Regions from separate parts of the Halomonas sp. JS92-SW72 genome, predicted to be linked through region 1. Evidence: riboswitches for the same ligand, from Rfam matches in the RefSeq annotation. Region 1 holds a riboswitch; each other region holds the start of a gene.

What was found. A riboswitch is a leader RNA that binds a small molecule or an ion and turns the genes downstream of it on or off. The one in region 1 is predicted to bind thiamine pyrophosphate.
Region 2: another riboswitch for thiamine pyrophosphate. It lies ahead of thiM (hydroxyethylthiazole kinase); the one in region 1 lies ahead of D1793_RS06630 (sodium:solute symporter).
Region 3: another riboswitch for thiamine pyrophosphate. It lies ahead of tenA (thiaminase II); the one in region 1 lies ahead of D1793_RS06630 (sodium:solute symporter).

Annotation. Positions count from the first base shown of each region.
Region 1 covers NZ_CP032147.1:1,397,604-1,400,869, reverse strand. The annotation lists gene D1793_RS06635 (sigma-70 family RNA polymerase sigma factor) at 1-622, opposite strand, end outside; TPP riboswitch at 1,052-1,162, shown strand; gene D1793_RS06630 (sodium:solute symporter) at 1,152-2,558, shown strand; gene D1793_RS06625 (TenA family protein) at 2,555-3,250, shown strand.
Region 2 covers NZ_CP032147.1:1,223,130-1,226,395, reverse strand. The annotation lists gene D1793_RS05865 (CBS domain-containing protein) at 1-439, opposite strand, end outside; gene D1793_RS05860 (cytochrome b/b6 domain-containing protein) at 611-1,129, opposite strand; gene D1793_RS05855 (hypothetical protein) at 1,383-1,643, shown strand; TPP riboswitch at 1,685-1,787, shown strand; gene thiM (hydroxyethylthiazole kinase) at 1,824-2,645, shown strand; gene thiE (thiamine phosphate synthase) at 2,635-3,246, shown strand; gene D1793_RS05840 (DMT family transporter) at 3,253-3,266, opposite strand, start outside.
Region 3 covers NZ_CP032147.1:2,762,724-2,765,989, reverse strand. The annotation lists gene thiC (phosphomethylpyrimidine synthase ThiC) at 1-850, opposite strand, end outside; gene tenA (thiaminase II) at 884-1,552, opposite strand; TPP riboswitch at 1,641-1,776, opposite strand; gene D1793_RS12925 (CDP-alcohol phosphatidyltransferase family protein) at 2,004-2,750, opposite strand; gene D1793_RS12920 (zinc-binding alcohol dehydrogenase) at 2,967-3,266, shown strand, end outside.

The DNA.
Region 1 (3,266 bases):
TAAGATCGAACGGTTTGTCAATTGGATAAAGGGCATCCGAGGACTGGTCCGCCTCCATAAAATGCTCGGGGCGGTCGTCTTGTAGTGTACCTTTCGCGCCCCCACCCTGATTTTCCGAGGGAGTGGTAAGTGTGGTGTGGGCGTTCTGTTTCTCGACTCCGAGTGCTAAACCCACCGGACTCGGCTCGGAGACACCCTCCGGTATCTTCAATTCGTTGAGCCTTGACTCTATTCCGCTAGGCAAGGCCTCTTTCGGGGTTGATTCGTCAGCTTTATTAATCATTGGGCCTTGGGCGGCTGACTCGCTACTATTCGTCTCGCGGAAAGCCTCGGACGCACTGCGCATCAGCGAGATGCAGTCGGGACACCCACCCTTCTCTGCATGAGCCAAGGCGCTTTTTCCACCAAGGTCTAGCAGTGTCGGATTTGCTCCAGCAGCCAAAAGGATGCGCAAAGTCCCCTTTTTCTTTCGGGCTGCGGCGAGCATCAAGGGTGTAGCCCCATTTTTGTCGCGTGCGTCGAGGTTGTCACCTCGTTGGATGTGTAGCTTGACCGCTGTCTCAACGCCGGCGATCACCGCCACGCGGAGAAAGGGGTTCAGGCGATTCACCGGCTCTTCCATGCTCCGAGGCCTTTCTGTCGGGACGTATCTTGGGGTGAGAGCTACGCTCGCCACCCACTGGAGGGGGTTAGTGCGTCTAGTGAGGAGGTGTGGTGACCCATGTGCACCTCAACGGCGGACTCGAAGCCGCGGCTCTGTCGGCCTTGGATCATCCGGAGTGCTAGATGAACGCTCCCCATGAGCTCGTTAATCAGAGCCTGTAGAGCCCCCGCTCCGTTGGAGCAGACGCTCGGAGGTTTCGGAGTAGAGGGCGCCTAAGATCGTATGCAGTCGCCCTAGGGCGTGTGCCTTGATTTTGGTGAATGGCATTATTGATGTTCCCTGCGAGGGTGGTCGTTCTGACTTTGTAGCTGTTATATCATTTCACGGGGCTCTAAGTCATATCGGCCAAGTGGCCTTCGACTAAGGGCTCAAGAACTTACTTCATCCACTTGTCGCCAGGGGAGTCCCGCCGCATCCGCGGGGGCTGAGAGGGCCAAGCGCCGACCCTGGAACCTGATCCGGTTCATACCGGCGGAGGAAGCGCGACATGCCCTACCTGACGTCTGCCGTGCTCGGCGCGGCGCTGCTGTGCTTTGCCTTTCTGGGCCTGCGGGCCCGCCGGGCCGACGGCCTGCTCGATGACTACGTCACCGCCCGCAACTCCCAGGGCGCCCAGGCCATCGGCCTGTCGTTCCTGGCCTCCAGCATGGGCGCCTGGATCCTCTTCGCGCCGCCGGAGATCGGCGCCTTCGTGGGGCCGGTGGCGCTGGCCGGCTACGCCATCGGCTCCTCGCTGCCCTTCATCGTGCTGGGGCTCTACGGCCCGGCGATCCGTCGCCACCTGCCCCAGGGGCGCAGCATCGGCGAGTTCGCGGAGTCCTGCTACGGCACCGGGGTGCGGCGCTGGGTCTCCTTCGTCTCGGTGGCCTACATGGCGATCTTCCTGGCCGCCGAGCTCACCGCCATCGGCGCCATCGCCGCGCTGCTCTCCGACGTGCCGCCGGCGCTGGTGGTCCTCGGGGTGGCGGTGGTCACCCTGGTCTACACCACCCTGGGCGGGCTGCGGGCGAGCCTCGCCACCGACCGCTGGCAGGCCTGGCTGCTGCTGGCCCTGCTGGTGCTGGTGGGTGGCGTGGCCTGGTGGTGGCTGCCGCCCATGCCGGCCGAGGCCGTGATGCCCTCCATTCCCACGAGCAGTGCGCTCTCCGTGGCGCTCACCCTGGTGATCGCCGTCACCGCGGCCAACCTCTTCCATCAGGGCTACTGGCAGCGGGTATGGGCCGCCGAGGATGACCGCGCCCTGGCCCGCGGGGCGCTGCTGGGCGGGGCCAGCAGCCTGCTGGTGGTGATGGGCATCGGCGGGCTCGGCATCGTGGCGGCCATGCATGCGCTACCCCTGGGCGAGCCGCCGATTCCCTTCTTCGCGCTGCTCTCCGCCGCGCCGGCCTGGCTGGGCTTGCCGGCCCTGGTGCTGGCGGTGACCCTGGTGGCCTCCAGCGTCGATACCCTGCAGAACGCCATCGCCTCCATGGCGGTGGCAAGCGTTGGCCGGCGCGGGCTCTCGGTGCGGGCGGCGCGCCTGGTCACGGTGGCGCTGATGCTGCCGGTGGTGTGGGTGGCCCTGCAGGGCTTCTCGGTGCTGCGCCTCTTCCTGATCGCCGATCTCCTGTGCGCCGCCATCCTGCTGCCGGTGCTGCTGGGCCTGTGGCGGCGCATGTCGCCCCTGGCCGCCGTGGCCGGCGGCGTGGCGGGGCTGCTCGGCGCGATCGTGCCGGGCTGGATCACCCTGGGGAGCCTCTCCGCCGGCTTCATGGCCGCCACCTTCCCGGACAGCATTCCGACGCTGCCGCCCTTCCTGGGGGCGCTGCTCGCCTCCACGCTGGTGAGCCTGCTGATCGCCTGGCTTCGCCCGGGGGCGAGATTCCAACCGACACTCCAAGGAGATGCCCGATGACCACACGAGCCGACTGGACCGCCTGGGCGGCGCAGCAGGACGCGCCGCGCCTCACCGACTGGCTGCGCGAGATCAGCGAGCCCGACTGGTCCGCCACCGTGAACCACCCGCTCTTCGACGCCATGGCCGAGGGGCGCCTCGCCGGCGCCGACTTCGCCGCCTACATGGTGCAGGACTATGGCTTCGTGGACCCCTTCACCGCGCTGATCGGCTTCGCCATCGGCCGGGCGCCGAGCATGGCCGACCGGGTGGTGCTGGGGCAGTTCATGGGCATGCTGACCAGCGACGAGAACAGCACCTTCCAGCGCACCTTCGAGGCCTTCGAGGTGCCCGCCGACCAGCGCGAGGCGCCGGACTACCTGCCCGAGACCCGCGCCTTCCAGGTGCTGCTGCGCGAGACCGGCCGCGCCGGCGGCTACGCCGAGATCCTCGCGGCGCTGGTGGTCACCGAGTGGATCTACCTGGAGTGGGCGCTGCGGATCACCCGCGCCGAGGGGCTGCACCCGCTGGTGGGGGAGTGGATCGACCTGCACGACAACCCCGCCTTCCAGGACTTCGTCGCCTGGCTGCGCCGCCGCCTGGACGAGGAGGCCGAGACGCTCGATGACGCCGCCTTCACCCGCATGGCCGAATGCTTCCGCGAGACCGTGGCCAGGGAGCGCGCTTTCCACGATGCGGTGATGCCGCGCTGAGCGGACTGCCGCATTG
Region 2 (3,266 bases), 170 kb from region 1:
GCTGGTCGGTCATCGCCTCCAGCGACAGCAGCAGGTCCTCGATGGTCAGCGAGGCCAGCTGCTCCAGCGGCATGGCCGACAGCTTGTGCCAGGGGGTCATGATCATGCCCACGGTGACCTCGTCACGCGACAGGTCGCGCTCCTGCATGGCGAGGGTGATGCGCCGGTCGCCGATCACCTCCCGGGCGGTCAACACCCCGAGGCAGTGCCCCCGGTCATCGATGACCAGCAGCAGGCGAATGCCACCGTGACGCATCATCAGGTGCGCCTCGTCCACACCAACATCGGCAGCAATGGTGCGTGGCGTAAGCACCGAGAAGTCGGTGAGCACCTCGAGGGCGGAACTCGATGCGCTCAGCGGCGGGCGGTGCGGGTTGACCAGCAGCAGCGGGGCCGCGAGCTGGCGAAGCGGCTGGTGGGAAAGATTCAGGGTATTCATGGAAGGGCCTCCTCGGCAGGACAGTGGGGTGCCAACGGCACCTCTCGTCTCCAGGTTTCCAGAGCTCTCTTAAGGCAGGCTTAAGGCGGCGACACCCCCGCACGTCCCGTTGCGCGACAGCCAACGGCGCCACCCGGCGAGGCTCACGGCCGGGCGGCGCCGCTGCCTGACTCACACCATGCGCTTCAGGGTGTGGTCGCGCAGCCAGAACTGGTGGGCCAGGCTGGCCAGCACGTGCACGCCGATCAGCAGCCACAGCAGGTTGGCCAGCACCTCATGGCTCTCCTCGGCGGCCTCCTCCAGCCACTCGATCTCGGGGCCCGGAGCGATCAGCGCCGTGCCGAAGAATTCCACGCCGTGGCCGCTGCCCAGGGCGGCGAGCAGGCCGCTCACGGGGATCAGCAGCATCGCCGCATAGAGCGCCAGGTGCCCCAGCCGGGCCGCCCACTGCCAGTGCGCATGAGACTCGAGCCTGCCGTGGTTTACCCCGCGCCACAGCAGCCGGAACACCAGCAGACCCAGCAGCAGCAGCCCGACGCTCTTGTGCAGCGTCATCGCCTCCCGCTCGCTCATCCCGACGAGCTCCGCCAGCCACTCGGTGCCGAGCATCAGGATCAGCAGCGTGGCCATGCCCCAGTGAAGCGCCCGAGAGACGGCGCCGTAACGTTGTGCGGAATCCAGCCAGTTCATGTCGTCACCCTCCTCGTTCGATGGATGATGACCGTTCTACGCCAGTGCGGCTGACAGGAACCTTAACGCCCCGTTCATGGGGCGTTCATCCTCGCGTCGTGGCGCGCATCGACGGTCCCGAGCCGCTCAGTCCGCAACGGCGGTGTCACACCCCGGTCATGCCGCCGTAAGCCATCCTTAAGAAAGGGGCGCCACAGTCGGATGTGATGACGGATCACTCACGCGAGGCGACGCCATGACCCGGAGCGCAACGATGTTGCTCGATGCCACCCCCATCACCGAGAACCGCGCCCTCCTGCCGCTGCTGATCATGGGCCTGGCGCTGCTGGCGCTTGGCGTGCTGGCCGCCGGCTGGGATCCCGTGGAGCTGCCCATGGGGCTGGTCGCCCTGGGGGCCGCGACGGCCGTCCTGCTGGGCCCCGAACCGTGGCGGGGCAAGGAGGCACTGGAGGCCACCAACTGCCTGGTGCTGGCCAGCCTGATCACCCTGGTGGGGTTTCAGGTGATGGCCTGACCCCCCGCCTTTACAGCCCTGCCGCAGGCGTGGATAGTGGGTCCTGACGACAGGGGCGCCGCGCAGCAGCAGCTGGGCGGCTGAGAGGCACCCTTGGAACCTGAACCGGATCATGCCGGCGTAGGGAGTCGTGCAGCCCCGGCGCTCGCCTGCCTGCACCTCCCGCGCCCGGGAGGCCCCATGCTCACCCCCCTTTCCCCCTCGCTGGATGTCGCCGCCCACCTGGCCCGGGTGCGCGAGCGCGCCCCGCTGATCCACAACATCACCAACCTGGTGGCCATGAACACCATGGCCAACGTCCTGCTGGCCATCGGCGCCTCGCCGGCCATGGTTCACGCCCGGGAGGAGGCCGCGGAGTTCACCGCCCTCGCCGACGCCCTGACGGTCAATATCGGCACCCTCTCGCCCCACTGGGTGGACGCCATGGACGAGGCCGCCGAAGCGGCCCGCCTGACCGGCAGGCCCTGGGTGCTGGACCCGGTGGCGGTGGGTGCCACCGCCTACCGGCGCGAGACAGGCGCGCGCCTGCTGGAGCGCCTTCCCACGGTGATCCGCGGCAACGCCTCGGAGATCATCGCCCTGGAGGCCCGCGGGGCCGGCGGGCGCGGCGTGGACAGCAGCGACCCGGCCGCGGCCGCCGAGCAGGCCGCCGTGCGACTGGCCCGGCGCATCGGCTGCGTGGTGGCGGTGACCGGCGAGGTGGATCTCGTCACCGACGGCCGCCGCCTGGCCCGGGTGCGCGGCGGCCACCCGCTGATGCCGAGGGTCACCACCCTTGGCTGCTCGCTCACCGGGGTGGTGGCCGCCTTCCTGGTCGGGGCCGAGGATCCCTTCGAGGCCAGCGTGGCGGCGCTGGCCTGCTACGCCGCGGCCGGGGAGCTCGCCGGCGAGAGTGCCCGGGGGCCGGGCAGCTTCGCCGTGGCCTTCCTCGACGCCCTGCACGCCCTGGATGGCGAGACCCTGAGGGACCGACTGCGACTGGAGATGACCGATGAGACTTGATCTATCCCTGTACCTCGTTACCGACCCCGGCCTGTGCGCCGAGCGCGGCCTGGTGGAGACCGTGGTGGCCGCGGTGCGCGGCGGGGTGACCGTGGTCCAGCTGCGTGACAAGCACGCCGGCGACGGCGCGATGATCGACCAGGCGCGCCGGTTGAAGGCGGCCCTGGCCGGCAGCGGCGTGCCGCTGATCATCAACGACCGACTGGCGGTGGCCGTGGAGAGCGGCGCCGACGGCCTGCATATCGGCCAGGACGACGGTGAGGTGGCGGCCGCCCGCGCGGCGCTGGGCGAGCGGGCGCTGCTCGGCCTCTCGGTGCAGACGCTGGAGCAGATGGCGCGCCTCGATGCCGAGCGCCTCGACTACCTGGGGCTGGGGCCGGTGTTCGCCACCCCCAGCAAGCAAGACCACGCCGAGCCGCTGGGCTTTGCGGGCCTCGCCTCGCTGGTGGCGGCGAGCCCCCTGCCGGCGGTGGCCATCGGCGGGCTCAAGGCCGAGCACGTAGCGGCGGTCCGCCAGGCCGGCGCCCAGGGCCTGGCGGTGATCTCGGCGATCTGCGGACGCCCCGACCCGGAGCTCGCGGCGCGCGGTTTCTTCGGCTGATGCCGGTCAGGAGGTCGGGC
Region 3 (3,266 bases), 1.4 Mb from region 1:
GCACCGGCGAGTTGCGGATGATCCACTCGCGGGTCTCGTGGATGTTCTGGCCGGTGGAGAGGTCCATGATGGTATCCGCACCCCAGCGGATGCCCCAGGTCATCTTGTCGACCTCCTCCTCGATGGAGGAGGTGACCGCCGAATTGCCCAGATTGCCGTTGATCTTCACCAGGAAGTTGCGGCCGATGATCATCGGCTCCGACTCCGGGTGGTTGATGTTGCAGGGAATGATGGCGCGGCCGGCGGCCACTTCGGCGCGTACGAACTCCGGGGTGATCTCCTCCGGCAGGCGGGCGCCGAAGCTCTGGCCGGCATGCTGATGGCCGAGGATGCGCTCGACCTCTGCCGTACCCAACGCCTGGCGGCGCTGGTTCTCGCGGATGGCGATGAACTCCATCTCCGGCGTGATGATGCCCTGGCGAGCGTAGTGCAGCTGAGTGACGTTCTTTCCGGGTTTGGCGCGGCGCGGCGTGCGGCTCAGGTCGAAGCGCAACTGGGCCAGGGTCGGGTCGTTGGCGCGACGCTTGCCGTACTCGCTGGTGGGGCCGTCGAGGAACTCGGTATCGCCGCGCGCCTCGATCCAGGCGCGGCGCAGTTCGGGCAGGCCACGACGCAGGTCGATCTCGGCCTGCGGGTCGGTGTAGGGGCCGGAGGTGTCGTAGACCAGCAGCGGCGGGTTCTCCTCGTCGGCGCCGGAGGTCTTGGTCGGCGACAGCGAGATCTCGCGGAAGGGCACGCGGATGTCGGGGCGCGAGCCTTCGACGTAGAGCTTGCGCGAGCCGGGCAGCGGCTGGATGGCGGCCTCGTCGACCTTGGCGGTCTCGGCGAGGAAGTGGGCGGTCTTGCTCATGGTGGGGATCCTTGGTGCGTTGTTGTCGGTGAATCAGAGGCTGCGGTCGAGCCCCATCTGCCAGAAATCGATCTCGAGCCGGGTGGCATCGCGGAACACCTCGACGAGCTCGTCGAAGCGTGCCGGGGTGACGTCGGCCAGGCGGGCGTCGAGCCATGCCAGTTCGGCGCGCATGGCGGCCTGGAACTCCTCGCCCTCGTACATGGCGATCCAGGCGTCATAGGGGTTGGCGTTACCGCGCAGGGTGTTCGGCTGGGCGCCCAGCCAGTTGGCGATCTCGCCGTAGCCCACCAGGCAGGGGGCCAGCGCCACGTGCAGGTCGAGCAGGTCGCCGCGGTTGCCGGTGTCGAGCACGTAGCGGGTGTAGGCCATGGTGGCCCGCGCCTCGGGCAGCGCGGCCAACTGCGCCTCGGTGATGCCCCATTCGCGGCAGTAGCCCACGTGCAGGCCGAGCTCCACGTCGACGATGGCCTTGAGCCCCTCATGGGCCTGGCGCAGGTCGGCCAGGGTGCGGCTCTTGTAGGCGGCCAGCGCGTAGGCCCGGGCAAAGTGGATCAGAAACAGGTAGTCCTGCTTCAGGTAGTGGCGAAAGGCGCCCTCCTCGAGGGTGCCCTCGGCGAGACCGCGCACGAAGTCGTGTTCGATATAGGCGCGCCAGTCGTCCTGGCAGGCGGCGGTGAGGTCGCTGAAGCGGTAGCCCATCTTGCCTCCGATTGTCGGGTGACGATCCGGAGTGCGGGCGAGGGAGGGAGTGGGGCCTGGGGGTGACGCGCTACACGGGGGTAGCCGGGGGAGGCCGCCGCTTGATTCCTACGCCGGTACTAACCGGATCAGGTTCAACGGGCCCCGCCGTGACGACCGCACCGGTGTGGCGCACTGTCGTATGGCGATCTCAGCCGGTTCCACCGGCACCCCGTCAAGCGAGGGTTCACTCTAGCAGGCCCGGGGGCATTTGCCAGCCCCGAGGCTACCGGTGCAGGGCTATCCGTAGATGGAAGGATCGCTCAAGGCTGTTCCGGCGACAGGCCTGCAAGGGGGCGCCATGAACCCCTCCCTGGGGGCTACCTAGACCCTCCCTGGTCCACGGACCCCCTTTCCGGCCTGTCCCCGGCGCCTTTCGCTGACGCGCCACTGGTAACTGCGATAGCTCTAGCTACCGGTGGCGGTATAGCCAGCGCACGTCCACGGCGAAGGAGAGGGTGAGCCCCGCCAGGGCGGTGGCCGCCAGCCAGCCAGCGAGCAGGTCGGACATGGCCGGCAGCAGGGCGAGCATCAGCGCAGCCACCTGCCACACGCAGACCGCCTTGCGGCGCAGGCTCTCGGGAAGCTCGCCGGCGAGCCAGGCCCAGCGCCAGCTCGCCGCCACGAAGGCGTAGCGCATGGCGCCGATGGCCAGCACCCAGGGGCCGACGCGCTCCAGCAACAGCAGCGCCAGGCAGAGCACCAGGATGAAGAAGGCGTCGAGCTCCATGTCGAAGCGGGCCCCCACGGCGCTGGCGCTGGCGGTGCGTCGGGCCACCCAGCCATCCACGCCGTCCAGGGCCAGGGCGACCAGTGCCAGGGCGAAGAGCCACTCTCCGTGGGCGGCCAGCAGGGCCGGGTCGGCCAGGGTGCCGGCCAGCAGGGCCACCAGCACGCCTCGCGCCAGGGTGACCCGGTTGGCCGTGCCCAGCCCGCCCTGGCGCATGGGGCGGCGCCGCAGGGCGCGCCACAGCAGGGCCGCCATCCCCAGGTAGGTGGCGATGGCCAGCGGCGCTACCCATGATCCCACCAGCCCCAGCGAGGCCAGAAGCCCCAGCAGGGTGAGACCGCCCAGCGCCAGCTCCATGGCCAGGCGCCAAGGCCGCGTCGCCTCGGCGGGCCCTGGCGCAGGCGGGTGGGACGAGAGAGGAGAGGGCATCCGGGCTCCCTGATGGTTGTTGATCGCCGCTGTCGATGGCCGCTGTCGACGGCCATGGTGGCGAGGCATAGCCGCTATGCTGAAGGCGATGAGCTCATGACCATTACCCTAGCAGTCGGCCCCACTGTGGACCGCCGGCAGCGATAAAATTGTTCATTTGCGTGTTATTGTACCATTATTGTAGAAGTATTCGCCCGCCTCGCCGCTGGAGCCGCCATGTCCGTCGACACCGCCACCGCCTTCTGGACCCTGGCCCCCGGTCACGGTGAACTGCGCGAGGAGCCGCTGCCCGCCGCCGGCGAGGGGGAGGTGCGGGTCAGGGCGCTGTTCGGCGGCATCAGCCGCGGCACCGAGGCGCTGGTCTTTCAGGGGCGGGTGCCCGAGAGCGAGAGGCAGCGCATGCGCGCCCCCCTCCAGGTCGGCGACTTCCCCTGGCCGGTGAAGTACGGCTACGTCAGCGTCGGGGTGGTCGAGGCTGGCCCCGCGGCGCTGCTGGGGCGGGAGGTGTTCTGCCTG